DNA from 3 places in the Tumebacillus lipolyticus genome. Region 3 is predicted to be linked to each of the others. Evidence: riboswitches for the same ligand, from Rfam matches in the RefSeq annotation. Region 3 holds a riboswitch; each other region holds the start of a gene.
The links. A riboswitch is a leader RNA that binds a small molecule or an ion and turns the genes downstream of it on or off. The one in region 3 is predicted to bind cyclic di-AMP.
Positions count from the first base shown of each region.

Region 1 (10,707 bases), on a different contig from region 3:
TGCTTGATCTGTATGGTACTCCACATTCGGCAGTTTGTGTTATAGAATATTGATAGCAACCAATTCAAATATTCTATAACACGAGGCGCAAATGAATCTGGAAAACTTGGAAATGTTTCTGATGATCTCTCGCTTTGGCTCGATCAACAAGACGGCCGAGACGTTGTTTTTGGCGCAATCGACCGTCACACACCGCTTGAAGCAGCTGGAAAAACAGCTGGGAGTCACCCTGTTTGTCCGCACGGCGAACGGAGTTTCGTTGACCGCCGAAGGAAAAGGGTTCGTTCCAGTCGCCACCAGCATCGTCGAACAGATTCGCACCTTCACGCAAAATACAGCCCTGCTCAAACCGCTGACGATCGCTGCGGGCAAAGCGTTCGCCTCCTACGAACTTCCCCGCTTGCTCGGGCAGTACCGCAAAAACCATCCCGCTCTTCGCTGCTATGTGAAATCGACCTTGTACGAGGAGTCGATCACCGCGCTGCTCACCGGAGCGGCCGATATGGCGTTGCTCGGCAACGAAGTCTACCATCCACAGCTGTTGCAGATCGACCTGCCGAGCGACCGCATCGTGCTGATCGTAGCGCCCGAGCACCGTTGGGCCTCCGGTTTTAGCGGGTTTTCCGACTGGGGCGCCCAAGAGATGATCGTGTTTGGCGATGCGTCCGCACCCTTCCGCCAGCGCGTCGACCGCTTTTTGGTCGAGCGGGGCGTGTTTCCCAATGTGATCATGGAGCTCGATTCGTTCGGATCGGTCAAGCAGATGGTGATGCAAAACCTCGGCGTCGCGATGCTCCCCGAGCGGGTCATCCGCGAGGAGGTCGAGAGCGGACAGCTGATCGCACACGATCTTGCTGAGGGGACGCTCACCCGTCCGACGCTGATCGCCTATCCGAAACACAAACAGCAAGATCGCGACTTTCAATCCTTTCTCTCCTGGATCGTCGCCAACTATTGACCTGCTTCCCAACGAAGCAGGTCTTTTTGTTTGCCTTCTTATCCCTATCCATGACTGAGAAACAATTTCATGTAAGAAAAATACACATTATAAAATATCTCTAAATTGTAATTTTGTTTATTGACAGAAATATGAGATTCATGATAGTCTTGCATTAAGAATTATATATACTATGTTACTAGTTATTAGGAGGTTAAATCGAATGTTCAAAAAGATGTTGGCTTCAATCGCTCTTTCCGTAACTGTAATGGCTGCTGCTGTAGCAGTTCCGGGCATGGTTGCTCCGCAAACTGCGGAAGCTGCTTTCTCTGCACCGCTGTTTAAGCAAAACGCTTCTCCGTGGGGAACCGCGCTGATGGGCGGCGGCGACACGATGACGAAATCCGGTTGCACCGTGTCTTCTGTCGCGATGGCACTCCGCCACAAAGGCATCACCATCAGCGGCTCTGCTGCTGATCCGGGCACCCTGAACACCTGGCTGAAGAGCAATGGCGGCTACTCGGGCAACCTGCTCGTATGGGGCGCTGTACCGAAGCTCTCCAGCAAAATCACCTTCGACGGCCGCTACACTTCCGGCACCAGCCTGTCTGCAGCTACCCTGCGCTCCTACCTGGACGGCGGCAACAAAGCGATCATCGCAAACGTTCGCTCCGGCGCACACTGGGTACTGCTGACCAACCACAACGGCGGCACCGTGTTCAACGTAAACGACCCGGGCTACAGCACGACCACTCACAACTACTCCGACTTTGTCGGCTACGGTGTATACACCATCAACTAATCACGATCTCGTTGCGCGCACCGCTCAGGTACCGCAGCGAAACGCCAAGAAGACCACCCATTCGGGTGGTCTTCTTGCGCGTCAAGCTATCGTCGAAACTGATTGAGCAGCGCGGACATCTGCTCTTGGCTCAGCTGCAGGTTCTCTTTGACCGTACCATGCTCGGTCGCCCCGAGCACCACCTCATGAAAGGCGGGACGATCTTCTCGATAGATGATTCCGGTGCAGACGCCTTGCGCTTCATGCACGCGACGCATCGCTTCGTATTTGTCAGCTCGGTCATAGTCGAGCTGATCGAAATTCACAATCTGCTCCTTGAACCATTCGTACGTGTTCACCCGATTGAACGTGACGCAGGGCGAGAAGATGTTGACCAAGGAAAAACCTTTGTGTTGCATCGCTTCGAACAGGATTTGGGTCATCTGCTTCAGATCGCCAGAAAACGCTTGGGCGACGAACGACGCCCCTGCGGTCAACGCCAGTTCGATCGGTTTGATCGGCTCTTCGGCAACGCCGGCCGGAGTGGTTTTCGTCTTGAAGCCCTTTTTGGAAGTCGGGGAAGATTGACCGGTGGTCAGCCCATAGATGTGGTTGTCCATCACCACATAGGTGATGTCCACATTGCGGCGGCAGGCGTGAATGAAATGCCCCATGCCGATCCCATACCCATCCCCATCGCCGCCCGCTGCGATCACGGTCAGCTCCTGATTGGCCATCTTGATCCCCTGAGCGGTCGGCAGCGATCTTCCGTGGAGGGAGTGAAAACCATAGGAGCCAAAGTGTTGCGATATTTTGCCCGAGCAGCCGATCCCCGAGACGCAGCAGACGTTCTCCGGCTCTAAGCCCATCTTGACGCAAGCCTGTTGCAGTGAAGCCAACACGGTAAAATCACCGCAGCCTGGGCACCATGTCGCTTTTTCATATCGAAAATCTGCTAAGGTAGCCATGATCTGATCACCCCTTCACAAACGACACAATCTCGCCCACAGTAAACGGATTGCCATCATATTTTGTCAGCGTTTCTGTCTTGTCATGATAGCCGAGCTGCTGGTGCAACAGCGCGGTCAGCTGGCCGGTGAAATTGTTATCGATGACGACCACCCGCTTGGCGGCTGCCATGCGCCCGTCGACCGCCTCCGCCGGAAATGGCATCAGACAGCGCAATTGCAGGTGACCGATCGACATTCCCTCCAAGCTGTGAATCGCCTCTTCGATCTGCGCGTGTGTGGAGCCGAAGCCGATCAGCAGCACCTCTGGCGAATCCGCCCCGCTGTAATCCACGCCCCAGTCGTTCACTTCCCGCCGCAACGGCTCCAGCTTCCGAAAGCGCTTCTGCATCTGCGCGATGCGCATCGGCACATCTTCAATCTCCAGGCCGGTTTCCTCATGCTCGTTGGTCAGCGCGCAGTAGCGACCATTGGTCATGCCGGGGAACGAGCGCGGTGAGATGCCATCTTCGGTCAGCGCATAGCGCTTAAACGCACCCTTTTCCAGCGCATCGAGCTGCTCTTGCTTGACCAACGCACCGCGATCGATCTGAAAGCGAGCGAGGTCGAGATCAGAAAAGGTCATCTTGTTCATCCCGATCAGCAGATCGCTCAACACGATGACAGGACACTGGTACTTTTCTGCCAGATTGAACGCATGAAACGTCTGGTAAAAACAGTCTCGGATCGATGTCGGTGCCAGCACGATGCGCGGAATCTCACCATGCGACCCGTAGAGCGCTTCGTTCAGATCGGACTGCTCCGTCTTGGTCGGCAGGCCGGTCGACGGCCCGCCGCGCTGTACGTCGACGATGACCAACGGCGTCTCCGAGATCCCCGCCATGCCGAGCGCTTCCATCATCAGCGAAAGGCCCGGTCCAGAAGTTGAGGTCATCGAGCGCACGCCGGCATAGTTGGCACCGATCGCCATGATGCAAGCGGCGATCTCATCTTCCGCCTGCAACACCTTGCCGCCAAAATCTTTCATGTTGGCCAACAGCCAATACATGATCTCCGTCGCCGGGGTGATCGGATAGGCGGCCAGGATGCGACATCCGCCGAGTAAAGCGCCCAGACCGATGCACTCGTTGCCGCTCATCAGCAAGTTTGGCGTTGCCGGCTTGGTCGCCGGCGATACCGGACGCTGGACATGCGGATAGTTTTCCTTCAGATAGTCGTACCCTTTGTTAAAAGCGGTCTTGTTCAGCTCGACCAGCTCCGCACCTTTTTTGCCAAACTGCATCTCGATCACTTCATAAAAGTGATTGGGCTCGATGCCGAGCACATAGGACGAGGCGCCAGCAGCCACCATGTTTTTGATGATCACATTGCCGAGATCTTTCGCCATCTGCGACATCGGCACCGAGCAGATCTGCAGCCCTTCGCGCTTCGAGCTGCTTTCAAACTTCGCGTCGTACAGGATCACGCCGCCTGCGATCAGCTCATCCTCGTTTTCGTCGATCGTCGTCTGGTCAAACGCGATCAGAATATCGAGCGTGTCGCCATGATAATCGACCTGTTTCGCGTTGTCAGCTCTGATCTTGTAATTGGTATGGCCGCCTTTGACCAGCGACATGAAATGGCGGTAGGCAAATATGTAATATCCCATCCGGGTGAGGACTGTCGCCAAGATCTCGCCAGTCGAGTCAATCCCTTCGCCTTGTGCACCGCCCACCTTCCAGGTGAATTGATCGGTCATAACTGTCACCTCGTAGTCCATTCTTGTGGAGCCTGTTCTGACGGTAGTATGTCCAACTTCTGCTCCCTGATGCTAAGCAGCGGCACTACCGCGAACAGCAGGATGATCACCGCCGCCACCACGCCCGAATCGTTGACCAGAAAGGCGGCGCTCGCCGTGACCAGCTGGACTTTCGCGTTGTGCAGCAAAAAGGGAGTCTGCATCCCGCGCATCCGCCAGACCAACAGCGTGATCATGATCAACAGCAACAGCTTGCCCCAAGCGGAAACGCGCAACAGGTGCAAGTTGAGCTCCACCTTGCGCAGGGCGATCTGCGACAGCTCCCCATAGTTGCCAGTCAGCAGGAGCGATGCTGCGCGGCCGATGTGCGTCTGCTCTCCTCCGAGGTTAAGAAAAAAGAGCAACACCGCTCCTCCCAGTCCGGCCGCACCGAGCCACAGCCAGTGGCGAGCGGTCAGCTTCACCTTGCTCCGCGCCAGCAGCACATATGCTGCTCCGACAGCTGCTGCGATCGCTCCGCCGGCGTTCGTGCCGAAAGCGGGCACTGCAAACAGGTAGACGATGGCGAGAAACAGGAGTGTGGTGATCAGCTTTTCCTTAGCTGGACGCAGCTTGAACAGAACGCTCTGCAACAGGAGCGCCGCGCCGAGCAGGATGCCCATGTACTCGTTGCCGATGCCGTAATAGCGCGCCCCGACGACCGGATCGTAGGAAAACAACGACCGTTTCATCAACGGCGCACCAAGCAGCATGTCGCCCAAGATCATGACGACGAACAGCCCTGCGATCACCCCCAAGCGCACCACGCGGTCGCGCAGGAACTGCAGCGCCCCCCATCCGACCAGCGCGAGCAGGAGGGAATCGAGCACCACCTGCTGTTTTGTCAGCGGCTCGAAGAGCGGTACGCACAGCCAGATCAGCGGGAAGAGCAGCAGGAATTCGGCGAGCGGGGCCAGCCAGAACAGCCATGCCTGTCGAAAAACGGTTCCGATCAGCAGCAGCGCCGCCACCCCGATCCAGACGTTCAGCCACGGCTTGACGAGCAGACTTCGAGCGCCCCCTTGCAACAGCATCTTCTCGATCATGCTCCCCCCCACCGCGCTCTTCATCTCGTCTGGCGAGGTGGTGGTCGAGGCAGGCTGTCCCAGAAACGGGTAGCGCGCCGGATCGCCGCCGAGCGCGCGCACCACAGTCGGAGCGAGATCGTAGTTGGCGATCAACCCGGCTCGCTTCGTCGTGCTCGACGTGAGCAGGCTGCCCGGTGCAACATCGCCACCTGCGAGGAAGACAGGCGTTAACTGTGAGGTTTCCGGCAGCGGGGATACGTCGGGCGAGATCACGAGCAGCGTCAAGTTCGCTCCGACATGGGGCAACAGCTTCCCGACCAACCGATCCGCTTCGGCGATCGTCTGCTGGTAGATTCGCTCGACCTGTGCGTCTGTCAGCATGTCTTTCACCTGTTGCAACCGCCCCATGTCACCCGTTTCCAGCACGATCAGATCGGAGCTGTCTTTGAGCTGCAAAAATTTTTGATAAAGCCCGTCCAGATCGCTGCGCACCCCAAAGGGCCGCGTCCGATCGACGAGCGGCGGGACTTGCAGGCTGCCGCTGTCCACCGTGCCGCGCTCATCCATGGCGATCAGCGCAGCGGGGCGATCGATCTGACTGCCGAAGTCGGCGTTGCCGAGCAGCGCAGTTCTGCCGCCCAGATCGTGCACAGCGCTTCCCAGCAGCCCAGGCAGGACGCGATATTTCACCTCCGCCATCGCAGACTTGATCTGCGGCAATTGCGGCACCACCACTTCGCTTTCCGGCGTGCGACCGAGATGGCGCACATACAGTTCATGCCCGGTGACCGGAAGCATCTCTTCGCGAACCTGTTCATCAGCGCCGTAGGCGAGCACGCGAGCGAGCGGGGCGCTCGCCTTCGCGCCCGCACCGATCGTCAGGTAGGAGTTCGCCTCCGACTTCGCGCCCAGCGTGTTGTGGTTCATCACCCCGACAGCTCCGATCGCTCGCATCTGCGCGAGGTTGGGCAGCTCATCCCCGATCATCGCTCGATGCGACAGGCCGTTGATCACCACCACGACCACCTTGTGATCCAGCGCGGCCGATGACTGTTCAGGCGCAAAACAGGGCAGCAGCAACAGCGCGATCAGCAGCCAGATCACCCTCATAGGAGCACACCTTGCCGCTTGGCGATCACTTCACGGTATTCGCGTAGTGTCGCTTCGATCATCGCCCGTTTGGAAAAGTGCAGCTCCGCTCGCCGTCTGCCTGCCGCGCCGAGCTGCGCGCGCCGATCTGCATTTTGCAAGAGCGACCGAATCGCATCTGCCAGCTCCTCCGCCGACCGCGGTCGAACCAAAAGCCCCGTCTCGCCGTGCACGACCACCTCGGGCAGGCCACCCACATCGCTTGCGATCACCGGGCAACCTGCCAGCATCGCTTCGATCGGCACGATTCCCAAGCCCTCCGCATAGGACGGTTGGACGACAACATCGACCGCCGAGAACAGCCGACCGGCCTGGGGCACATCGCCGAGAAAGCGCACGCGGGCAAGGCCGATCTTTCCCGCCTGCTGCTGATAGTGGGACAGCATCGGGCCATCTCCGATCAGCACCAGCTCCGCATCGCAGCCGCCGGTGAGCAAGAGGGCAAACGCTTCGATCAGCGTGGCGATCCCCTTCTCCTCGACCATCCTGCCGATCGCGCCGATCACCAACCGGTCTGCTCCTTCGCAGCCGAGAATCTGGCGAGCATGCTCGCGCGACATCATCGGCACAGGGTCGACCCCGTTGTGAATCGTCACCGCACGCCAAGCGGGCCCGCGATGCTGCATTTGCACGTCGCGGGCCAACCGATGCGAGACGGTGATCACTCGGTCCGTCTCCACCGCAAGCAGACGCTCCACCCGATCGAGCACTCGTTTGACCATCCCCCCCTGTGGCAGCACCTGATTGTGCACCGTATAGATGACCGGTGGGCGGATCGAAAGTCGGGACAAGGCGAGCCGACCGACCAACCCCGCTTTCGCTCCGTGCAGATGCACCAGCTGGAAGCTCTGCTCGCGCATCAGTTGAACCAGTTGGCGGATCGCCCGCACATCTTTGCGCAGCTGAACGCCATCGACCAGCTCCAGCGGCAGACAGGGCACACCGCTCAACTCCGCTTCCCTGCGCAGCTCAGGTGGGCAGGCCACCGTCACGCGCACCCCCGCTTCCACGAGGCCTGCGATCAGATCGAGCACGTGCCGACGCATGCCTCCCTGCATCGGACGCAACACCTGTAGCACATGAAACTCTCCCACGCGCACTCACCTCCACTCTTCCTCCCATGCTGTCCAATTTGCACGACAAAAAACCACCTGCCTACGCGGTAGACAGGTGGTCGCTGGTGATCGTTTCAACTATTTGAGCACATACAGCTTTACGTTCTGCATGCCAAACTGATTGAGCTGCGCTTGGGTGCCTTCGATGTAGATGTCGATGCGGTTCCCCTTGATCGCGCCGCCGGTGTCTTCAGCGGTGGCAACAAAGCCGCCAGCCGGAAGCAACGGCGTGTTGTACCCGGTCACATACACTTTCGTGCCGAGCGGGATCACCTTCGGATCGACCGCGATCACGCCCGGGCGAACTTTCGTTCCCGAGTACGTATAGCCGCCCCATTCGGACATCACATTGGCCGGACCGTATGCGGTCGCCGTCATGTTGATCGCCTTGCTGTACGCCATGCCCGCGACGGTCGGAGCGACAGGTTGCGGCTTCGGCTTGGCGACAGGCGCCTGCGCTGCCGGGGTCGGGATCGCCGGCTTCGTGACAGGCTGCACCGTAACTTTCGGCTTGCCGGTCATGCCAGCCGGAATGATGATCGTCTCACCCGCATAGAGCAGATCGCTCTGCATGCTGTTGATCTTTTGGATCTGTTCGACTGTCGTTTCGTATCGTTCGGCAAGATAGCCGAGTTGATCGCCAGTTGTCACTTTGTAAGGAAAGGAAATGTGTAGCTTTTGACCTGCATAGATCAGGTCGGAGTCCAATTGGTTGACCGCTTTCCAAGTCTGAACGGACGTTCCGTATTGGGAAGCCAGCTCGGACAGCGTCTGCCCCTTTTGCACGATCACTCCATCGGTGATCCCGGCCGCTTCCGCCTGCACGACCGTCACGGTCAACATGCTGACAGCGACGAGCGCTGCTGTAGCGAAGCGTTTCAGAGAGTTCACTTTCTTCTTCATCATCTTTCAAACACTCCTTCCATCGCCTGCGGAGTTAGCTGACGGGTTCGGGTGAAGGAAGTTACCCGCTCGCACCGTTGCGAGTTCACCCCAGTTGTGGTTCCTCCGCTCCTCATCAGATTTGAGGATTCGGCCTGTCTTGTGGTCGAGTGCAAGTGTAGCGCAGATGATGCATCCTTTTCACTAGCAGTTTGCTGGAAATAGAATGGAAGAATATGCAGATGTTTGCTCGATCCCGCGCGGGGACAGCGATGCGCGCGACCCAATTTCGCAACAAGAAAAAGTTCCCTTCCGAAGAAGAGAACTTTTTATGCAGGGCAGCCTGTCCAATTTTGCGTTATTTTAACACCTTGATCCACTCGATGTTCGGATCGTCCGGCCCTTGCACTGGAAGGCCCGCCTTCACATTTTCAAGGATGTACTCGATGTTGTCCTGCGTGATCACTTCACCAGGCATGATGATCGGGATGCCGGGCGGATAGACCATGACCGACTCTGCCATGATGCGACCTGCCGCCTCGCGCAGCGGCACCACCTCGGTCCGCTTGTTGTAGAAAGCATCGCGGGGAGACACGGCCAACAGCGGCATCGACGGAATGCGCACCTCTGGGAGCTCTTGCTTTTCTTGCAGCTGGAAGCGTGCGGCGATCTGGCGCAGCGCATCGAGCAGCGCTTCGACCGTCTCTTCCGTATCGCCAAACGTGACGATGCAGAGGATGTTGTACAGGTCTGACATCTCCACCTCGATATTAAAATCGGTGCGGAGAATCTTCTCGATCTCCCAACCTGTGACGCCGAGCTCCTTGACGGTGATGTTCAGCTTCAGCGGGTCGTGGGCGAACGTGGCAGACGTCTGCAAAATCTCTTCGCCGAAGCAGTACATGCCGGGGATCTCTTCATTGATCGTCCGGCGCGCGCCTTGAGCGAGGCGGATCACCTTGTCGATCAGCTCATGTCCGTGCACCGCCATGTTCTTGCGCGCCACATCGAGCGATGCGAGCAACAGATAGGAAGTCGAGGTCGTGTGCAACATCGACAGCACCGCCTGCACGTGCGCCGGCGAGACGAACCCTTCGCGAACGTTCAAGACGGAGCTTTGCGTCATCGATCCACCGAGCTTGTGCACCGAAGTCGCCGCCATGTCTGCGCCCGCCTGCATCGCCGAGAGCGGCAGTTGCTCATGAAACTGGAACAGCACGCCGTGCGCTTCGTCCACGATGACCGGAACGCCGCGCTGATGGCTGAGCTCGACGATCGACTTCAAGTCGCAGGAGATGCCAAAATAGGTCGGATTGATCAGCAGAACGCCTTTCGCATCCGGGTGGGCGTCGAGGGTGACGCGCACCGTGTCGACCGAGATGCCGTGCATGATGCCGATGTTCGAATCCACCTCTGGATGCATGAACACCGGATGTGCGCCGGAGAGGATGATCGCCGCCATGATCGACTTGTGCGCGTTGCGCGGCACGAGGATCTTCTCGCCGGGGCCGACGACCGACATGATCATCGTCATGATCGCACCTGACGTGCCTTGCACAGAGAAAAAGGTGTGGTCAGCGCCAAAGGCCTGGGCTGCCAGCTCTTGCGCTTCTTTGATAATTCCTTTTGGCGAATGCAGATCGTCCAAAGGTGCAATGTTGATCAAATCTATGGACAAAGCGTTCGGGCCAATGAACTCGCTGAATTCGCTCGGCATGCCGAAACCTTTTTTATGTGCGGGAATGTGGAACTGAATCGGGTTCCGGCTCGCGTGCTCGACGAGCTTCGTAAACAGTGGAGTTTTATTTTGCATCGCGATCAATCCCTTTCGTTTAGAAAGATAACGAATGCAATTATAGCACGCTTTTTCTGTGATTGCATTGCCGATTTTGTATAACAATAAATCTTTTTGCATAGCATATGTTCGCAATTCGAAACGTTTGTGACAGATCCGATTCTCAACCTTTCAATCAGGCTGAAACCTGACAAATGAGCGAGCTGTTCAGCTTGGTTTCGATCGACTGCTCGCACCTGCACGATCAAGCTTCCCAACCTGCGCGAACCGCCGTC
Region 1 covers NZ_JBHUIO010000011.1:53,845-64,551, forward strand. The annotation lists gene ACFSOY_RS16465 (MDR family MFS transporter) at 1-64, opposite strand, end outside; gene ACFSOY_RS16470 (LysR family transcriptional regulator) at 92-958, shown strand; gene ACFSOY_RS16475 (C39 family peptidase) at 1,233-1,739, shown strand; gene ACFSOY_RS16480 (2-oxoacid:ferredoxin oxidoreductase subunit beta) at 1,826-2,686, opposite strand; gene ACFSOY_RS16485 (2-oxoacid:acceptor oxidoreductase subunit alpha) at 2,694-4,424, opposite strand; gene ACFSOY_RS16490 (hypothetical protein) at 4,430-6,601, opposite strand; gene ACFSOY_RS16495 (glycosyltransferase family 4 protein) at 6,598-7,734, opposite strand; gene ACFSOY_RS16500 (3D domain-containing protein) at 7,834-8,661, opposite strand; cyclic di-AMP (ydaO/yuaA leader) riboswitch at 8,667-8,803, opposite strand; gene ACFSOY_RS16505 (aminotransferase class I/II-fold pyridoxal phosphate-dependent enzyme) at 8,996-10,450, opposite strand.
Region 1: linked by a shared signal. The riboswitch ahead of ACFSOY_RS16500 (3D domain-containing protein) and the one ahead of ACFSOY_RS08360 (betaine/proline/choline family ABC transporter ATP-binding protein) in region 3 are both predicted to bind cyclic di-AMP.

Region 2 (10,707 bases), on a different contig from region 3:
CAGTGGAATGCGCATGTGCTCGGCGAAAAGACGGTGCATCTGCGGGCCGAGTTGGTGATCGCAGGGCTGTCTGGCGGAGAAGGGTACGTGTTTCGCTGTGGCACACAAGAGGAGGGCGCTTTTGCACCCAAGCTGGATCAACTGCTCGACCACGAGGAGCCGCTCTCGTTTGAGCGGTTGCAAGGGCAGCCTGACGGGGAGTTCGAGCCTCCGTTTGATCAGATTTGGAGCCTGGAGCAGGCGGCACGGCTCAGTGCGGACACCGCCATCGAGCCGGAAGCGGCAGAGGAGGATGACTGGCTGATCGAATCTCCGGCTGCCACCGCGAAGGAGCAGGAAGCATCCTTTGCGCGGAAGGCTGAAGCGGCGGGGGAAGAGGAAGAGTCGGACATCATCTTTACGCCCGATCCAAGCCTCGTCTTCCCGATGCCCGAGCCGGGGACGGAGTGGGCGCGCCGCTTGGAAGAGCGCGACGATTCAATCGCTCATGACCAGTCTGAACAGGAGCAGTACGGGCAAGGGCAGTTCGGACAGGAGCAGTTTGGGCTGGTGCAGTTCGGGCAGGAGCAGTTCAGACAGGAGCAGTTCGGGCAGGAGCAGTTCGGGCAGGAGCAGTTTGGGCAAGAGCAGTTCGGGCAGGTGCAGTACGAGCAAGGGCAGTTTGGGCAGGTGCAGTTCAGACAGGAGCAGTTCGGGCAAGGGCAGCCCAGACAGGAGCAGCAGGCGAGCGCTGAGCCCGATCGATCGAACGATGAGCAGCAGCCGAGTGTGCGCTTCGGATTCGATCGGACGTCAGCTCCTCATCCGTATGCACCGCCGAGTTATGAGTTTGGGTATGGCAGGCAGACCGTGCGTCCCCATGTGGTCAACCCTTCCTATTACACGGAAGCGGAAGGTCCTGCCGATTCGAACGCTTTTAGCAATCAGGCACCAGCAGAGCAGCAGCCGTCCGCCTCGATGACACCACCGCGACGGGAGGAAGCGCAAGCGGGTGGAGCGGAAGCGGATGAATTCGCTTTTGTGGTGGAAGAAGCTCGCGCGGAGGAGCGGAGCATCGCTGCGGACAGCGGCGATCAGCAGGGAGCAGAATCGGATGCGGTGGCGCAGGAAAGTGTAATCGCGGAAGCTTACCCGCAAGCGGCCGAAACGCTTGAAGATCGTCCCTATGAGGCGGAGTATCAGTTTGAAGACGAAGTGTTCGATCCTGAAGCTGCGATGCAGGGGCAGGCGACCGAAGCGGTAGAGTCAACTCCCCCCGGTTCACCGAAGCTTTCGGTCGGCGCGAAGCATGGAGAAAATGGAGCCGCTTGGCCGGTCAAACTCTCCTCGCTCCTCGGCGATTCAAAGTCGCGCGAGGAGGAGCGTGAGAGCTCCTCCTCTGCAAAGATTCCTGAGTCGTCATCAGTCCAAGCGGGAGCACCAGAAGCGTCGGAGAGCACATCTGAGTCGGTTGCTAAGCGCGAGTCCTCAACGCATCAGGCGGTGGAGCAATCGGTTGTCAACCGCGAATCATCTTCCTCTCACCAAGTCGAGGTCTCCTCGGTTGCAGACCGCGAATCTTCTTCACTTCACGGTGCGACTCATTCGATTGCGGAGTCGTTGTCAGTCGAACCGGAAGTGTTGGAAGCGCTGGAAATCCAGAGCGACTCGTTTGCCGATCGCGAATCCTCAACGCATCCTCTGGGGATCACCACAAAGTCGTTCGACGATGACTCCTTCTGGAGCGAGATGTTGGTCGGCCAGCCGGAGAGCAAGGTGACGATGAAGTTTAAAGTCGTGCAGGTAGAAGACTCGCTGCCAGATCTTGCGGAACGCTACCAAACTTCGGTCAGCGAACTGCTCCGGGCAAACAACTTGCAAGATCATGATCTGGATATCGGGCAGATCCTCTACATCCCATCGACCAGACGCTCATGACTGGAAAAACAGGCAGACGAATGCGTCCGCCTGTTTTTCGTCTACTCTTTGGTACGAACGCATAGGCTGAAATCAAGAGTCGAGGGAGGGGAGTCGTATGGTCAACGATCTGCTGGAGGTGATCGTCGAGTCGGTGGTACCCCGCTATGGTTTGGGCGTGTCAGGCGTGTCGCCGCTCGATGAGCGCTCCTTGCTGTTAGATACAAATCGCGGGATGAAAGTGCTCCGCATCGATACGGACGAACAGAAGGTGGAGCGGCGGCACGCGCTGTGGGAACACTTTGCAAAACGGGGGGTTCGTCGCATTCCGCGCCACATTCGCACGCTGTACGGAGATGCGTTCGTCGTGCAGGGGGGCCATTTTTATACGGTCAGCGATCTGTGGGAAGGGAGGGTGCCAGACCTCGATCCGCACGATGTGCGCCATTGTGGTCGCCATCTGGCGGAGCTGCACCGAGCGGCGAAAGGGCTGCAGCTCAACGAGCCGATCAAACTCCCCATGCGCCACGGCACCTGGATGGAGCGGTTTGCCCAAGCGGGCGATGAGCTTCACTCGCGCTACTGCGCCTGGTCGGAACTGCGGCAGAAAAATCGGTTGCAGGAGCGATTTCTCACGCATTATGAGTGGCTTGCCGAGCAGATCGCGCGGGCTGTGGAAGGGCTGTCTGCTGGCAAGTATCAGGACCTTTCGCGGCGCTCCGAGGCAGAATGCGAATTCGCGATCGGGGACTATCGCCTGCGCGAACTGCGGATCGGAGAGGCGGGACGGGTTGCCATCCTGCACGTCGATGATGCGATCTCCGATCTGCCGCTGTACGATGCGGCGCGGTTCGCTCATCTGCTCTTGGAGCGGGGGGAGCAGGAGCTGGCTCGGGAATTTCTCGATGCGTATGGCGAGGAGGCCGGGATGAGCGAGCAACAGCTGATCGTGCTCGATGCCTATCTGGCATTTCCACATACTGCTTACCGCCACCTGACACAGTTCCGCACGATGAAGCGAGGAGACGACCTGTTTGCTGAGCGTTTTGAGCGGGCGGTCGAGGTGGGGCGAGCCCGCAAGCCGATCGTATACGGTGCGGATGGAGCGAGGTGGATGTAACTCGATGCAACTCGGTGGGAGAGGAGGGCGAACCTGATGCTGTATGCGGTGATCCTGGCTGGAGGTGTGGGGAGTCGGTTTTGGCCGAAAAGCTCGGCTGCAAACCCAAAGCAGTTTTTGCAAATCTTTGGGGACAAGAGCTTGCTCCAGACGACAGCAGGCAGGGTACGCCCCTTGATCCGTCAAGATTGTATCTATGTGGTGACGAACGATCGGTATTTTGACAAGATTCGCGAACAGCTGCCTGAGCTGCCGCCGGAAAATTTGATCATCGAGCCGGAGGCGAGGGAGACGGCAGCTGGGATTGGACTTGCGGCGGTCAAACTCGCTCGGCGCGATCCGCAGGCGGTGATGGCCGTCTTGCCATCCGATCACTTTATCGGCTCGGAGCAAGATTTTAGGCGCTGCCTGTCGTGGGCAGCCGAGTTTGCGCGCAATCATAAGATGCTGGTGACATTCGGCATTCGTCCGACCGAGCCGAAGACCGGGTACGGCTATATCAAGATGGATCGCCTGCTGGTCAATGACAACGGCAGGCGGGCGTATCACGTGGCGGAGTTCACAGAGAAACCAGATTTTGAGCGCGCGCTCCGCTTTCTGCAAGCTGGCAAATACTTGTGGAACTCCGGGATGTTTGTCTGGCGGGCGCAGGAGATCTTGCAGGCGTATCGTCGGCACATGCCCGACATGTATCAGCATCTGGCGCAGATCTATGAGATCCTCGGCAGCGCCGAGGAGCAGGAGGTCATCCGCGAGACGTACGCCAAGATGCAAAAGCTGTCGGTCGACTACGCGATCATGGAAAAGGCGGAAAACGTCGCGGTGATCCCCGCCGACTTTGCTTGGGATGATGTGGGGTCCTGGCGATCGGTCGAGCGATTTTTGAGCCACGACAACGCGGGCAATATTGTCAACGGGTTGCACGTTGGCATCGACACATCCCGCTCGATCATCGAGAGCGAAGATCTGCTGATCGCGACGATCGGCGTCCGGGATCTGTTGATCGTGCAATCTGACCGCGCGATCCTCGTCGCTGACAAAGAGCGCGACCAAGAGATCAAAGATCTGGTCAGGCGGATCGAAAAACGAAACTTGCGAGAGTTTCTGTAAGGGGGAGGAAGCGCATGGCGAAGAGGAAAGAGGAGAAGGAACTGCTAGACGTGTTCGATTCTTACGGCGCCGATCCGGACGTTTTGCGCGAGTGGGATCTGGAGGTCGAGAAGGTCAGGCAGGTTCGAGGCGTGTTGAGAATCAAGACGGCGGTCGGAACGCGTGCGCTGAAGAAGGTGAACGTCGCCGAAGGTCGAGTGCGCTTTGTGCAACAGGTGATCGATCATCTGGCGAACAAAGGCTTTCACGATGCGCCGCGCTTTATTCGCACAAAGTACGGCGATCCCTATGTGGTGCATTCGACGGGGATCTACTACCTGACCGATTGGAGGCCGGGCAAGGAAGCAGATCTGAAAAAGACGAAGAACATCTTCTTGGCGGCAGAGACGATGGCTAAGCTGCACAACGCGGGCATCGGGTTTGCAGGGGGCGGATTTGGGCAGGAAACCCGCGAGGATTTCTCCGCGCAGTGGGGGAAGTTCCGGGCGAAGCTCAGCAGCTATGATGCGAATCTGGAAGAGCTTCGGGAACAGACAGGGATGGATGATTCCTATCGCCAGCACCGCGAGGAACTGGTGAAGATGATCGACCATGCTTCGGAGCAGCTGGCGCGTTCTCCCTACCCGCAGATCATCGAATGGGCGCGAGAAAACAGGACGATCTGCCACGGTTCCTTTTCGCGGCAAAACTTGATCGTGGAGAAAGAGCGGATGGCGGTCGTCGATTTTGATCACTGTCATTTTGGCCACCCGCTGCACGACCTCGGCGCTCTGCTCACCCGTTATATGCCGCGATTTAAGTGGGAAGCGTCGATCGGGTTCTCCATTCTCGACGTCTACAGAGCGGTGCGGGAGATCAGCGCGGAGGAGATGACGGTGCTCGCCGCCTACCTTTCCTTTCCCAAGCGCACGCTAGAGGTGGTCGAAGCGTACTTTGAGCGCAAGCGGGATTGGGATGCTGAGCGCTTTTCCAGCAGATTCCGCAAACAGTTAGCGCTCGATGAGGGCAGGGAGATGTTCGTACAGGATCTGATCGCCCGCTACGGGCTGAACTTGTCCGCCCCGTCCTTCGCCCCCCATTTGGAAGGGCTGGAATCGTATGACGATCTGGAAGCGATGGAGTCCTCGTCGGTGGAAAGCCGTGCGGATGGGTGGGAGGCGCCAGAAGCGCATGCGGTCGATCTGTCCGAAAGCGCTTCGATACACGAGCGGGAAGAATCGTCTGAGGTTCGGCTGGCCAGCCATGAAAAAGGGCTGGAGGAACGGCGCACGGACAGTCGCTCCGTTCTGCCAGATGCTGCTCCACGAATCAAGCCGCGCCGCAAGCAGAAGCCGGGACCATGGCGTCCGGGGCGATAAGCGAACTAACGCTGCCAGAGCTGCCGTTCAGGAGGGGCAGCTCTTTTGCTGTTCTTTGGCAGTCAGGGAACAGGCGATGCGTAGGCTGGATGAAGGTGATCGTATATAATGAGAGGAACTGACCGAGAGGGTGGTGATCTGATGGAGCTGGCAGAAGTGCTTGCCAAACTGGAAGCGATGGGGACGGAACAGAACCGAAAAGTGTATGGGCGACATGGGATCGGCGTCAACATGTTCGGTGTGTCCTTTGCGGAGATGAAGAAGTTGGCCAAGGAGATCAAAAAAGATCAGCGGTTGACTGAGCAGCTGTGGGAGACGGGAAATTGGGAGGCGCGAGTGGTTGCGACGATGATCGCCGATCCGAAGCTGATCGAGGAAGCGCAGCTTCACACCTGGGTGGAGTGCCTGACCGACCACACGCTGACCGATGTGCTGACGAGCAATCTGGCGAGCAAGACCCCATTTGCCCAAGCGTTGATGGTAGCGTGGATTCGCTCAGAAGAGGAATGGGTGGGCAGGGCAGGCTGGCAGATGCTCACGCAGCTCGCGCTCGGAAAGGAGCCGCTGCCGGACGAGTTTTTTGAACCCTTTCTCGAAAAGATCGGGACAGGCATCCATCAGAGCAAAAACCGGATCAAAGAGGCGATGAACACGGCGCTGATCGCCATCGGGTCGCGCAACGATCTGCTGGAGGCGAAAGCGCTACAACTTGCGGCGGCGATTGGGAAAGTGAAGGTCGATCATGGGGAGACCGCCTGTAAAACACCAGATGCGACCGCCTATATCAATAAGATGAAGCAGAGAAAGCTGGCCAAAGCGAAAGCGTGACCTGCCGAAAAGAGATGAAAAAGACACCACAGCTGCGGTGTCTTTTTCATCTCTGGGTACAAGTGCTAGAAAGTTCGCTTCGCTCCGATGTAGCGGGAGCCCCAATAATAGGGGTCGTTGATGTTGGCGATGCTGACACCGCGGGAACTGGCGGCAGATATAAACTCTCCGTTGCCGAGGTAGATCCCCACATGGCCGACGACGCCAGGCTGACTGAGCGAGAAGAAGACGAGATCTCCCGCTTTCAGATTGCTTTTGGCGACCGACTGACCCACCGTGTACTGGTCGCGGGAAACGCGCGGCAAGGAAAGGCCGTTTTTCGCAAACACATACTGCGTGAAGCCAGAGCAATCGAATCCGCTCGGCGTCATGCCCCCCCAGAGGTATGGCACGCCAAGATAGGATTTTGCCGATTGGATGATCTTCTCGCTCGGCGGTACATAGGTGGGTGCAAGCGCTTGGTGAGCCCGTCCATCTGTCGCGATGATCGCCGAGAGCGACGGTGCGTGCCAACTGACGTTCGCATCCAGAGCTTCTGTGGCGAAGCGGATCGGCACGAACGTGCGATCAGACTTCAAGACCGGCTTCGTATCCATCCACTCTGCCTGTCCGTTGATCAAGATCCGCGCGTCCCCAGTCTTTAGCTGGACGGTGTCGTTTCCTTTCGACAGCGTGACAGAAACTTGCGTGCCTTCCTGCTTCCAGTCGACTTTGTAGCCCATCGACTCGGTCAAAAATCGGATCGGCACCTGCATCCGGCTCGATCCGTCCACAAACGGTTTCGCGTCTGGGAACGAGATCAGCTTGTCGTTCAGCTGGACTTTGTAGATCGAAGAATCGGCAGCCTCTGCATCACCTTGTACTTGACAAAAAATTCCGACCATCGCAATTGCGCTGATGGCCAACTTTGTGCCCCACGATTTCATTTTATTGCATTGCCTCCTCAAGCGCCTCCGAGGTTAGTTGACGGGTTCGGGAAGAGGATTTCCCTTGTTCCAAGTTGAAGAACATTCACCCCAAAGTAAAGCGTCCCCCGTACTTGTCCTGACTTTCGACAAGATTCGGCATATTTGCATTTCATGCTAACATGGGGCAGATGCAGGAACAAGACGGGAATGGCTGGAAAAGGGCATCGCTTGCGCAAAAACACCACCCGGACAGGTCGGGTGGTGTCGCAGATCAGGCGCCGACAAACATGGCGACCATGATCAAAAAGAGCAGGAGCAACAAGAAGACATCGAGCACGTTCGGGAAGAACAGCGCTCGGAGAAACACGATCGCGATCGCGCCGCCAAGCAGGATCTTGACGGTGCGCAAGAGCAGGAAGTACATCGGTCAGTCCCCCGTTTCCAAATCCTTTCCTTGACAGTGTATGTGCTCCTGCCCGCCCGATGTGCGCAGTCCGTGACGAATGCCCAGGGTTCTGCATACGCTACAAGACACTGACAACAAGGTTGCAGGGGGGACAGCCCGCATGGACATTCAATTTGGAACGGAAGGTTGGCGCGGACAGATCGCCGACACCTTTACGACCGGCAATCTGAGACTGGTTTGCCAAGCGATCGCCGACGAACTGCACGCGAAACAGGTGCAGGAAAGCGGGGTGGTCGTCGGATATGATACTCGTTTTCTCTCCGATGTTTTTGCGCGGGAATGCGCACAAGTTTTAGCTGCGAACAGCATCCCTGTCTATCTGTTCGACTCGGTCACGCCGACACCGCTGCTCTCGTTCGCGGTTCGTCATCTCGGCGCGGCCGGCGGTCTGATGATCACCGCCAGCCACAATCCGGCCGTATGGAATGGCGTGAAATGGAAAGGGCCGCATGCCGGCCCGGCCAACGAGGAAGAGATCGCGCAGATCGCCGCACGCCTCGGCAAGACGGCTGCGAAGAGCATCCCGTTTGACAGTGCGAAGCGGTTGGGAATGATCGAGCTGATCAACCTCGATCAGCCGTATTTTGATCAACTGCTTCGCTTTCTCTCCCCGACGCTCGATCGAGAGCTGCGGCTGCACGTTGTCGTCGATGCGATGCACGGTGCGGCGGGCGCCTATTTTAGCCGCGCGCTGGAGGCGCTCGGCTGTCAGGTCACACAGGTTCGATCAGATCCAGATCCTACGTTTGGCGGCGTCAACCCGGAGCCGATCCCCAAAAATCTTGGCGTGCTGATGGAAAAAGTGCTGGAGGTTGGGGCAGATCTCGGCCTCGCCACCGACGGGGATGGCGATCGGCTCGGGGCGGTCGATGCGCAAGGCAATTATGTGTCGCCACAGATCTTGTTCGCCCTGCTCACGCTGCATCTGCTGCGCGACCGCAAATGGTCGGGGTCGGTGGTCAAAACGTTTTCCACCACTTGGCTGATCGACCGAATCGCCGATCTGTACGAGGTACAGATGCATGAAGTGCCGATCGGATTTAAACACATCTGCGGCCTGATGCAGGCGGAAGATGTGCTGATCGGCGGCGAGGAAAGCGGTGGCATCGGCATCCCGCTGCACATGCCGGAGCGGGACGGGATTTTTTCTGGGATGCTGTTGATCGAGCATCTGCTGCTCTCCGGCCAGCAGTTGTCAGATGCGATCGATCAGCTGATGTTTCTCGCCGGATATCACGCGTATGACCGCATCGACCTGCCGCTCGCCCAAGCGAAAAAGGAGTCGCTCTTCCGATCGCTCGTCCAGCAGCCGATCACGTTTGCCGGCGATCAGATCGAAGAGGTGCAGACGCTCGACGGCGTCAAATACAAGCTTTCGGACGGCAGATGGATCCTGTTCCGGGCGAGCGGGACAGAGCCGCTGTTGCGCATCTATGCGGAAGCGCGAGAATCGGAGGATGTGAGCCGGCTGATCGCAGCGGCAAAGCGCTTGGTCGACTAGCAGTTTTTAAGGCGCGACTCCCTCGCGACAGAACATCCAACAGGGGCATTTGCTCCCCTCTTGGATGTTTTTGGCTTTCATGCCCATACTACGTAGAGAAGAGCGAACGAGCGGAGGGAGCAGAATGTTCGGTGCGGCTGAGATTTTTTTCAATTTGATCTGGTTCGCGTTGTTGCTGCTTGGTACAATAATTACGGTATTCATCTTGCGAAAACACGACCCGTTTGACGATGGGCCTTCTGTCGATGATGAGCCGGGAGAGGTGTAGCCGATGTGGCAACGCATTCGGTGGGCTTGGCGCAACCTGTGGCGCAAACCGCTGAGGAGCTCGCTTCTGCTCACCTCGACAGCGATCACTTCGGCGATCCTGTTCCTGAGCTACTTCTTCCTGATGTCTGTGCAGCAGAGCCTGACCGCAAGCGAAGCGCGATTTGGCGCCGACGTGATGGTCGTGCCAAAAAACTATGGCAAAGTGGCGGAGCAGTTGATGATCTCCGGTGAGGTGAGCCCGTTTTATATGCCCGCCTCTGTGCTGGACAAGCTGCGGGAGATTCCGGAGATCGAGCAGATGGCACCGCAACTCTTTTTGGAGACGTTTTCTGGCACCTGCTGTCAGGTGGAAGGGGAATTTCCGGTGATCGCCTTCGATCCGAACCGCGATTTTACGCTGCGCGGATTTCTCAGCGGAACTGGCAGGGAGCTGACGAAGGAGAAGGTGATCGTCGGCAGCGATGCCGGTGGGAAAAATGCGATCTACCATCTGCGCTACAAAGCATACCAAGAGCGCCTCACCCTGTTTGGGCGCGATTTTGAAGTGGCGCGGGTGCTCTTTCCCACAGGAACCGGGGCTGACAAGACGATCTTCATGACGCTCGATGCTGCGCGAGAACTGCGAGTATCAGGTCGCAACCAGCTGCAGTTTCCGCCAGACAGCATATCGGTCGTGCTCTTGAAAACGGCTCTTGGCGATGAAGAGTTTGTCAAGCGACAGATCGAGCGCAAAGTTCCGGAAGCTTCTGCCGTCACGGGCAGCCAGTTGCGCGAGACGATCGAACGGCAGCTGCTCCCGCTGCGGCTGCTGTCCTACTCGATGATCGGAGTGGTGCTGCTGATGGCGGCGGTGCAAGGGATGACCTTGTTTTCGGCGCTGGTTCATGAGCGGATGCGCGAGATCGGCATGTTTCGAGCGCTCGGGGCGGGAAAGTGGACTGTCTACCGGCTCTTGCTCACCGAATCGCTCTTGTCGAGCGTCGTCGGCGGGACTGTCGGCGTGTTTGTCGTCGCGGCCTTTCTCGCCGACAATCAGGCGGTGATCGCCAAGCTGTTCCAACTGCCGCTGCTCTTCCCAGAGTTTTTGCCATCTGTGGGACTTGCGCTGATGGCGATCCTGTTGACCTCGCTGATCGGCATGATCGCAGCTGCCGTGCCGATCCGGTCGATCTTGCGTCAAGATCCCTATGATGCGATCCGAGAGGGGGAGTAGCGTGCTAAAGCTTGCAGGCGTGAAGAAAACATACAAG
Region 2 covers NZ_JBHUIO010000002.1:830,486-841,192, reverse strand. The annotation lists gene ACFSOY_RS03135 (LysM peptidoglycan-binding domain-containing protein) at 1-1,917, shown strand, start outside; gene ACFSOY_RS03130 (hypothetical protein) at 2,015-3,016, shown strand; gene ACFSOY_RS03125 (mannose-1-phosphate guanylyltransferase) at 3,053-4,126, shown strand; gene ACFSOY_RS03120 (CotS family spore coat protein) at 4,141-5,484, shown strand; gene ACFSOY_RS03115 (DNA alkylation repair protein) at 5,626-6,312, shown strand; gene ACFSOY_RS03110 (C40 family peptidase) at 6,378-7,238, opposite strand; cyclic di-AMP (ydaO/yuaA leader) riboswitch at 7,246-7,389, opposite strand; gene ACFSOY_RS03105 (hypothetical protein) at 7,492-7,644, opposite strand; gene ACFSOY_RS03100 (phosphoglucomutase/phosphomannomutase family protein) at 7,787-9,187, shown strand; gene ACFSOY_RS03095 (ABC transporter permease) at 9,459-10,670, shown strand; gene ACFSOY_RS03090 (ABC transporter ATP-binding protein) at 10,672-10,707, shown strand, end outside.
Region 2: linked by a shared signal. The riboswitch ahead of ACFSOY_RS03110 (C40 family peptidase) and the one ahead of ACFSOY_RS08360 (betaine/proline/choline family ABC transporter ATP-binding protein) in region 3 are both predicted to bind cyclic di-AMP.

Region 3 (10,707 bases):
CCCCGATCGCTTTGGCCCATGCGAGCAGCAGTTGGCTCGAATCCATATGAAACTCGTCTGCCAAGGCGAGGAAGCGCTGATCCTGTAGCACCTGCAACTGCTGCTGTGGCAACGCGTAGCCTTGTTTGCAGGCACCAAGCCCGGCCCCGCCTTGGATGCCATAGCCCATGAAGGTGATGTCGTTGCTGTGGCAGAAGTCGAGGATCTCCATGTTGAGATTGTAAGGGGAAAAGCGGTTTTGTACGTACCGGAGGCGCATCATCTGCTTTTGCACGGTGTAGTCATGGATGGCCTGTAACTGCGCCAAATTGACATTGCTGACCCCAAGCCCTTGCACGGCCCCTAGCTTGCCGGAGACCATCTCCTTGTACAGCTGTTCCATGTAGTCAAAAATCGTATCCGGGTTCTCCGGCATCTCATGCAGCATAATGACTTTTTGCGCCGATTCAGGGATCGTCTTCATATGGAGAGAAAGGCGCTCGCCCATATTGTCCAGTCTGCTCGCGAGGTTCTGGCTTTTGGCGCTGTTGGCGCCTTTTGTCGCGGGGTCTTCCGGCTCGACTTTGTAGATGATCTCGATCTGGTCGGGCGGGATGTCCAGCTCTTTTGCCGCTTTGAAGATCAACTCGGCTGCATTGCCATATAGTTCAGCCGTGTCAAAGATGCGATAGCCGGATCGGAGCGCGTTTTTTATGATCTTGATCTTTTCATCATCCAGCTTTTCGATCATGATTTCCATGTCTGCAACGCTTTGGTCGCGGTCTTTTGGGATGTCGGTGCCGAAGATTGGTTTGGGAGTCAGATCTTCTTTTCCGGGAAGGCCGTCCGTCCACTCGTTTTTCCGCCAGACTTCGATCCATTCTTTGTAGGGGCGGGGTTTGTTCTGGTAGGGCGCGAGAGCTTTCATGAACAGGGGGCTGTCGTCGAGGATTGTAAAGTACATCAATTCGGACACCGAATCGAAGTACCATTGGAGTCCGTCCAAGACTTCATCCCACTTCATTTTGCCGTCACCAGCAGACTCCCAGGCCATCTGCATCGGCGAACTGCTTAGTCCAGGTACAGTGCTTCGCTGGAGAGTCGGTAAGTGCTGCATCTGGTAGCGTAGCATCTGCATCGCGGCTCGATTGCCCACCGCCCGCTGCATTTGCAAGATGCGTTCAACTGAATTCGGCACAGATGCTTGACTTTGCGTAGGCGGGCGTTTGAAAGTTTCCCTTGTAGCTGGTGCTTCCATCGATGCGTTCTGTATGGTTTGAGATGGCCTCAAGATAGCATCCTCCTTGGGTGACACCAAGATGAACATATTTATATGTTAAATTTCTGGATAGAAATATCAAATCCTTTTACATACGAGTGAGGATGTGCGGAAGTCCTGTTTTGAAAGTCTTGGCAAAATGGTATGACACTGTTCAGTGACTGGTCTTTTGGAGTACATCAAAATAGGTTTTGAATACTACGCCGCTTCGGGAAATGGAGGAGATGGCAGAGCGGTACGTGCAAGGGGATGATGTATAGGAAAGGCCTTTTTTGTGCAGAAAGTTTCTTATTCTCTCACGACTATACATGAATTATACTGGAAGGTAGATAATAATTGCATAAGGGTAAAGTTTTTGAGGATTTCCCCATGACCGGAAGTAAAAGGTCGATCCTCGAAAAAGTGTCGATCTGTGTTCCAACGAGAGTGGCTGGAACCCACGTCACGTCTAGGTTTTGAGGAGGCGACGATTGTGAATTTAGTTTTCCCGTCAGCAGAACACAAAGAAGCCGTTATACATTTTTATAACGAAATCAAAAACGACGAGAACCATATCATTGGGTTCGGTGCGTTTGAAGATTACGAGTCGTGGCTTGCGATGATGCAGAACAGGTTGACTGGCAAAGATCTGCCTGAACACATGGTAAAAGAAACTTATTATTTGTGCTTTGACGAAAATAGGCTAATCGGCGTTTTGAGTATCAAGCATGAACTGAACGACTACCTTTTGCAATTCGGAGGTCACATCGGTTATGCTGTCCGCCCGTCCCAGCGCCGGAAAGGATATGCAACGGCAATATTTGCGGCGGCTCTCGAAAAAGCCAGAGAACTTGGAATTGATAAAATTCTTGCCATATGTGACAAGGGGAATATCGCCTCCGCAAAGACCATTTGCAAAAACGGCGGTATTCTGGAAAACGAGGTCTATGACCCAGACGATGAGCTTATGGTACAAAGATATTGGATTTCGGGCAGATAAAACCCCAAACAGTACATTCGCATTTGTAACGATAGAACCCCCTTGGCAGAAAGTGAACCACCTGTACATATTTTGAACTCGCTAATCCTTTCGAAGGTAACAATGGCAGACCCGACTATTAGGGGAATGAAAGTTGGCGGATGAAGGAGCGAGCTTCGGTGAGCTTCTCTGTATCAATGGAAGACCCGATTTATAGGGGACTGAAAGCCGTTACGGATAATCCGCTTGATGCCATCAATCAGCTGTAACAATGGTATCCCCGGCTTACAGGGGACTTGAAGATAATATGACTGCCAAAAACCACCAACCGACCTTAGCATGTACCATCACCAATCCCGAACGACACCTCCCCAAAAGCTCCCTGCAATCGACACGAAAATCTCCTCTACCACCCCAACCAAATCCCTCCTCTCAACCGAAGTCTCCCAATCAATCACTACCAAAAATCGTCTCCTAAGCAGGAATTGGATGGAAAAAGAGCAATTGTATAGAAAGTCCTATTTAAAATAAGAGACAAAAGCGTATCTTTACGGAGGAGATTTGACAGTGAAAGCGGTAGAGACCAACCTGCTGAAATTCCTGCAAGGCACCAAACAGTTCATCATCCCGATCTATCAAAGAAAATACAGCTGGACGCTGAACCAGTGTCGTCAGCTTTGGAACGATATCGTTCGAGCGGCAGAAGATGAGACGGTAAAAGGTCACTTTGTCGGCTCGATCGTCTACATCGAGCGCGGGCTGTATCAGATCTCATCAGTTCCCCAACTGTTGGTGATCGATGGGCAGCAGCGGCTGACCACTTTAACGCTGTTTTTGCTTGCGCTGGGCAAAGCGATCGAAGCGAGCGGACAAACGTGTGAGATCACAAAGCGGAAGATTATGAACTACTACTTGGTCAACAACGACGAAGAAGGCGACCAATACAACAAATTGATCTTGACGAAAAGCGACAAAGACACGTTGCTGAGCCTGATCTCCGATAAAAAACTTCCGGACGAATATTCGCAACGAGTCTATGAGAACTATACGTATTTCTACGAGCTGATCACGAAGAGTGAGATCGACTTGAACAAGCTTCATCAGGGCATTGCGAAACTGATCGTCGTCGACATCTCGTTGGATCGCGACCATGATAATCCGCAGTTGATCTTCGAAAGCCTGAACTCGACAGGTCTGGATCTTTCACAGGCCGATCTGATCCGCAACTTCGTCCTGATGAAGTTGGAGCCGAAGGAGCAAACCGATCTCTACACCGACTACTGGTATCCGATGGAGCGCAACTTTGGCAATCTGAACGATTCGGCGCTCTTTGACCGTTTCATGCGCGATTACTTGACGGTGAAAACAGGAAAGATCCCAAACATTCACCACGTCTACGCGGTGTTCAAAGAGCATGTCACGCAACAGAGTGAAATGACTGTACAAGAGATCGTAGAGGATATCTATCGTTACTCCAAGCACTTTGTGAAGCTCGCCTTCCAGACCGAAAAAGAGCCGAGCATCAATCAGGTGCTCACCGATATCAACACTCTGCGGGTCGATGTTTCCTATCCGTTTTTGCTCGAAGTGTACGATGATTATGAACAGCAGAAGCTTTCCAAAGATGACTTCGTGGCGATTCTCAAGCTGGTCGAATCGTACGTATTCCGCCGAGCGATCTGTGGAGTTCCGACCAATTCCTTGAACAAAACGTTCGCCTCGATCAGCAAAGAGATCAGCAAGGACAACTATTTGGAGAGCGCAACGGCAGCGTTTTTGCAAAAAGAGTCCCACCGACGCTTCCCGAAAAACGAAGAGTTTGTGCAGGAGTTGGTCATCAAGGACGTATACAACTTCCGCATGCGCAACTACTTGCTGCGCAAGTTGGAGAACTTCAAGCGCAAAGAGGTTGTCGACATTGAAAGCTACACGATCGAACACATCATGCCGCAGAACGAAAACCTGTCAGCGAAGTGGCAGCAAGATCTTGGCGCCAATTGGATGGAAGTGCAAAAGACCTATCTGCACACGCTGGGCAATTTGACCTTGACCCGGTACAATTCGGAGCTAAGCGACCGACCATTTCTGGCAAAGCGGGATCTGGATGGGGGCTTTGCTGACAGCCCATTGCGGCTGAACAGAGGGCTTGGCAAACTGGATGCCTGGAATGAAACGGAGATCAACAAGCGTGCTCGCTCGCTTGCGGATAAAGCGTTGCAAGTATGGGAATATCCGCAACTTTCGGAAGCTGCACTTTCCAAGTTGAACGGGAATGATCCGACCGCACAAGCGGTGATCGATACCGGGAAGAACCATCCTGGGTTGCAGGGGGAAATGCTCACATTGTTCGAAGAGCTGAGCAAGCGGATCTGCAATTTGGACAGTTCCGTTCGAGTAGAGGTCACCGAACAGTCGATCGTCTACAAAACGTTTACCCCTTTTGTCGAGATCGTGCCCCATGAGAACAAGCTGGTCGTGAGCTTGGGTACTCCGCTTGCCGAATTGAACGACCCGAAACAACTCTGTAGAGAAGTGAGTGAGGTTGAACGTCAGGGAACTGGTGAAACGGAGGTAGAAATCTCCACTGCCGATCAGATTGAAGATGTGATGTCCCTGATCAGGCAGTCTTTTGAAAAGCATCGCGATGATGAATAGAGTAAAGAATCGCTGGTAGGGAGCATAGGTTTGGCAGGACGTCGGTAGCTTGTTGGAAAATTGTCTTGTCACCAGTTGCCGTGACATGTGTGGCCAAAATAAGAGACGGACGCTCGGGCGAATCGCTCGGCGTCCGTTTTTTCATTTGTGAACCTGCTTTCCTTCCCACAGACAAGCCGTGACTTCGCAAAAGAAACCAAGATTATAAAATTCTGGAATCTATTTTTGAACCTTTCGCGTCCAACTGTTTTGATAGAAGCAAAAAGATATTCGGTGAAAATAGGCAAAAATCGGGTTGACACTTCACTTGTCGCTCCCTATAATGAGTAACAAATCAATACGACAGGCGATGAAAAGGCAAAGTAGACCAGAGCGCTGGTGTCAGAGAGCCGCCCCGAGGGCTGAAAGGGTGGTCACCATCTCGACGTTGAAATTTCACCTTGGAGCCTCGCTTTTGAAAGGATCATCTAGGTCTGAGTAGAGGGTGACGATTTGTCTTCGTTAACCGACAACAGTCATTTTGACTGACCAAGTCTGCCTTTTGTGAGAAGGGCAGAGCAACTGGGTGGTACCGCGGTTCCCTCGCCCCAGCAATCGAAACGAGCATGTTGCTCATACGTTCGATTGCTGGGGCGAGGGATTTTTTGTTTTTATTTAGTTTAGTGCTTCAACGCGTTTTGGTAGAGAAGAGCAATGTGGTAGAGAAACTGAGTAGAGCCAAGAAGAGCCGAGAAGAGCCGAAAAGAGCCGAGAAGAGCTGAGGAGAGCTGAGGAGAGCTGAGGAGAGCTGAGGAGAGCTGAGGAGAGCTGAGAAGAGCTGAGAAGAGCTGAGAAGAGCTGAGGAGAAGCTGAGGAGAAGCTGAGGAGAGCTGAGAAGAGCCGAGAAGAGCTGAGGAGAGCTGAGAAGAGCTGAGAAGAGCTGAGGAGAGCTGAGGAGAGTTGAGGAGAGTTGAGGAGAGTTGAGGAGAGTTGAGGAGAGCTGAGAGAAGCTGAGAGAAGCTGAGAGAAGCTGAGAGAAGCTGAGAGAAGCTGAGAGAAGCTGAGAAGAGCACAGAAGAGCACAGAAGAGCACAGAAGAGCACAGAAGAGCACAGAAGAGCACAGAAGAGCACAGAAGAGCTGAGCAGAGAGGATGAGCAAGTGGTGAAGAGAGTTGCATACTTAGGTCCGCAGGGAACGTTTACGCAGGAGGCAGCCCGCCGATTCTTTGCTGAACAGGACGTTCAGATGATCCCGTTCACTTCGATCCCCAACGCGTTAAATGCGGTGGAGGACAAGGAAGTCGATCATGCGGTGGTTCCCTTGGAGAACTCGATCGAAGGCAGCGTCACGATGACGATGGACTGGCTGATCCATCATGTCAGTTTGAAGTTGCAAGCGGAGTTGACGCTCCCGATCGCGCAACAGCTGCTGGCAGGGTCTCACAAAGAGCTGCAAGAAGTCCGGACAATCTTATCGCACCCGCAAGCGATCTCGCAGTGCCGCACGTTTTTGCACGAGCACATGCCGCATGCGGAAATCGAGTTCACGCCGAGCACAGCTGAAGCTGTCAAACGGGTTACGTCAGATCCAGACAAGCCGTGGGCGGCGATCGGGCCGAGCTTTGCCCGCTCGATCTATCGGGCCGAGCTGTTGCGAAGCGACATCCAAGACCATGAGAGCAACCGGACGAGGTTTGTGCTTGTCGGCGCGACCGACCTCCCACAGTTACATTCTCCAAACGCCATCGCGGTCAAAACCACTTTGGTGATCGAGCTAGCATCCGATTACCCGGGCGCTTTGTACCAAGTGCTGGCCGCCTTTGCTTGGCGATCGATCAACATGACCAAGATCGAGTCGAGACCCACGAAAAAGCGATTGGGGAGCTACCACTTTATCCTCGACGTAGAGCGGAAGATCGACGATGTATTGTTGTCGGGGGCGATCGCCGAAGTGGAGGCGCTCGGCTGCGATGTTCAGTGCTTTGGTAGCTATCCTGCTTACGTACACCAAGTAGTCAACACCACCACAGATTGAGGAGAGGGATATCATGATCGAATGCAAAAGCATCGAAGAAGTGCGAGACTGCATCAACCGAATCGATGATCAAATCGTGCGTTTGATCGCCGAGCGCAGTCAGTATGTCAGCGAGGCGATCAAGTATAAAAAGTTGCCGCAGGAAGTGAATGTGCCCCGTCGCAACGAGGAGATCATTCAACGAGTGCGTGAACTGTCGAATCACTACGGGCTCGACCCCATCATCGCTGAAGGGGTGTACCGGAGCATGATTCATGAGTTCGTCCAATTTCAAATGAAAGAATTAGAAAAGAGAATCTGATGACCAAAACGCGAGGGGAGCAAGCCGATCCACGCGATTTGGCGAAACGATGCTTAATCATCTTTGCCGAAAACTCTAGAATGAAATGCACTTACAAGTCCCCCATCGGTACGATGAGAAAGTGAAAGCACACATTGCTACCGGTGGGCGATGCGCTCCAATCGTTCGAAACATATTGTTTAAATCTACGGCGGTATCTCGTCCTTAAAAAATGGTCCGAATGATATGGATTCCACACAGACATTTGGATCTTGAGTGGAGGAAAGGGGAATCTGAGCTGTCCACTTGGCACCGGTTCACCATTTCGCTCATCGAGAAGCGCGGACCGATATTGTCCTGATGGTTTGAAAGGCGCCGTGCAAGCAGGCAGACAAGTATCATGCACGTAAAAGAAAGGGGCGATCTCCAAAGGGAGATCGCCCCTTTCTTTCAAAAGCTCCACCAGCTAGGCATAGTCAGCAGAATTGTCCAGAACGTCAGCCAGAGATCGATGCCTTTGGAGTCATGTGCTTTCAACAGGAGTAGAAGGAACGTCTGCAAGCTTATCAAGACTGATAAAATAGGCAGGAAAGCCTGACAGAAAAAAGCAAGCGGTAGAGCGCCAGCAAGCATCGTTTCCCCAACTCGGTGAAATACGATCACCAGTCGAAATGCATAAGCGGCCCTACCCCTCTGCTATGCTATCGATCCCCTGGTGCTGGCATATCGACACCTTTGACATGATGTCGATGACCATCATCCTCCGAAGTATAGAAGTCGTAGTAATGGACATGTCTACCGTTCCCAACTGGGATAGCCGTACTTGAGTACGCGCGGTAGTGGTGGGTGTGACCGTCTTCGAATACCACATATCCCTCAGTGTAGTGAATGTGGCTTCCGTCGGGAGTTGGGATTGCAGGATGAGTCACATCAAGACATTGGTGGACATGCCCGTCAGCTAACCCTGTATAATCCACCGAGCCGTGCGTATGTCCGATCACCCGCCCCCGTACCGCATCATCTTTGCCAATTGACATGGGAGAGGCTCCTTTCCAAATTCATTTCACCTTCATTTTAGAATATGGGCGCTGGCCTCTTTTGGTCCGCAAAGTGGATGCTACTTCCCACGATATCCACCGCCACAAGCTGATGAGGCTTTTGCTTCAATTATCCATTAGCATTTAGGTGAACAAAAAAGTACGCGGACACACATACTCAACGCTTTGCACGCCTCCGAATTCATCCGCGGCAACATATATCGAACCAAATTCCAAAACTAAATGGGAAGCACAACAGGAAACTCAACACACGAAACACGCCGCGTAAAACCGCACCAGAAAACGGCTGCAACTCGAAGTCCTTCCGACCGACAAAACCAAAAACAAACAGCGCGACCCGCTCCAAAATACGCCCTAGATCGTAAGTTCTTTTAGCTAAATGAACTCTGACTGATGAAAAAAATCCAAAAAATGTTTGCCTGCAAGATAATAAACGTGTATAATAACAATGTTGCTTAATTCCCGATAAACCAATTGGGAAGCGGGGGAACCACATTTCCTTTGGGGCGCATCAATGCTTGGCGAAAGCTGAGCTTTTGTAGGGAACCATCTTTCCCGAGCCCGTCAGCTAACCTCGTAAGCGTGGAGATGGGTCAATTGCATGAAGGTTTCACACACATTGACCCGACAAGAAACGATAGGGTCTTTTTGCATACCTTTTTTTAGGCCCTATCGCCTTTGGTAGGGTCTTTTTGCATTTTTTTAATCGCCTAAAGACCCTACCAAGCCTGTTTAGCACTGGGAGGGGTTGTTGAAGTGAACAGAAATGCAGTCGAGTTTCAAAATGTCAGCAAGTCGTATGGAGACAAGGTAGTGATCGACAACTTAAGCCTGTCGATCCCAGAGGGAAACATCGTCGTGCTCGTCGGGCCGTCCGGGTGTGGAAAGACGACGACGATGAAGATGATCAACCGTCTGATCGAGTCGTCATCAGGAGAGGTGCGCGTGTTCGGACAGGACGTTCGGAAGCAAGATCGCGCCGAACTGCGCAGACAGATCGGGTATGTCATTCAGCAGATCGGCCTGTTTCCGCACATGACGATCGCTGAGAACATCTCGTTGGTGCCGCGCTTGACGCAGGGGAGACAGGGTCATGATCTGACCAAGATTGATCAGTTGCTGGAACTGGTCGGGCTTGATGCAGCCTCGTATCGTGACCGTTTCCCGGCAGAGCTGTCCGGAGGGCAGCAACAGCGCGTCGGCGTGGCGCGTGCGCTGATGGCAAATCCGCCGATCATCCTGATGGACGAACCGTTTTCCGCATTGGACCCGATCACGCGAGAGCAGTTGCAAGATGAGCTGATCCGCCTAAACGAAGAGCTGCACAAAACGATCGTGTTTGTCACGCACGACATGGACGAGGCGCTGAAGATCGCCGACCAGATCATCATCATGCAAGGCGGTCAGGTCATCCAGCAGGGCACTCCTGACCAGATTCTCCGCCATCCGGCAGATGATTTTGTGCGCGGCTTCATCGGTGAAAAGCGTCTCGCCTCGAACTTGTCGCTCACCGTGGCCGATGTGATGCTTCTGCAACCGGTCAAGTTGAGCCGGTTCAAAGGTCTCGCCGAAGCGGTGCAGACGATGCAGCGCAAGCGCGTGACGGCGGTGCTCGTCGCCGATCAGGACGGGCGCTACCACGGCATCGCCGACACGAATGACATCTACAAGCGCTATCTAGAGGAGTCGTTGACGCTCGAAGATGTCATGCGCAGCGATGCTCCTACTTTGCGACCGGAGATCGCGCTGTCGGAGGCGATTCCGCTGGTGCAGGACGCTCCGTTCGGACACGTGCCGGTCGTCACCGATGGTGGGAAGCTCGTCGGGCTTGTGACGCGCGCGAGCTTGGTCGATGTGTTGGCCAAACCGTATCTGGAGGAGGTGGTCGCCAGTGGTGAATGAGATTTTGACCACGTTTGCTGATCGTTGGACCGACATTTTAGACGCGAGCTTGCAGCATATGATGCTTTCGCTGATCGCCCTGTTCTGGGCGATTTTGATCGCCGTTCCGCTCGGCGTGCTGTTGACTCGCTACCGCAAGCTGGCTGGCGTCGTGCTCGGCCTCGTCTCGGTGTTGCAGACCATCCCGAGCCTCGCGTTGCTCGGCTTCATGATTCCGATCTTCGGCATCGGCTCGGTGCCTGCGATCATCGCGATGGTCGCGTATGCGCTGCTGCCGATCTTACGCAACACCTACACGGGCATCCTCGATGTCGATGCATCTTTGCTCGAAGCGGGGCGCGGGATGGGCATGACGCGCTTTCAGCTGTTGCGGATGCTCGAACTTCCGCTGGCACGACCGATGATCTTCGCTGGCATTCGCACGGCGACGGTGATGACGATCGGCGTGGCGACGCTCGCGTCGTTTATCGGTGCGGGAGGCTTAGGTGACCTGATCTTGCGCGGGATCTCGATGGTGGACACGGGCGTGATCTTGGCGGGGGCGATCCCGGCGGCGGTGCTCGCGATCCTGTTCGACCTG
Region 3 covers NZ_JBHUIO010000005.1:635,957-646,663, reverse strand. The annotation lists gene ACFSOY_RS08390 (aldo/keto reductase) at 1-1,270, opposite strand, end outside; gene ACFSOY_RS08385 (GNAT family N-acetyltransferase) at 1,731-2,237, shown strand; gene ACFSOY_RS08380 (GmrSD restriction endonuclease domain-containing protein) at 2,784-4,871, shown strand; gene pheA (prephenate dehydratase) at 6,015-6,887, shown strand; gene ACFSOY_RS08370 (chorismate mutase) at 6,901-7,188, shown strand; gene ACFSOY_RS08365 (YmaF family protein) at 7,869-8,204, opposite strand; cyclic di-AMP (ydaO/yuaA leader) riboswitch at 8,668-8,822, shown strand; gene ACFSOY_RS08360 (betaine/proline/choline family ABC transporter ATP-binding protein) at 8,982-10,127, shown strand; gene ACFSOY_RS08355 (ABC transporter permease) at 10,120-10,707, shown strand, end outside.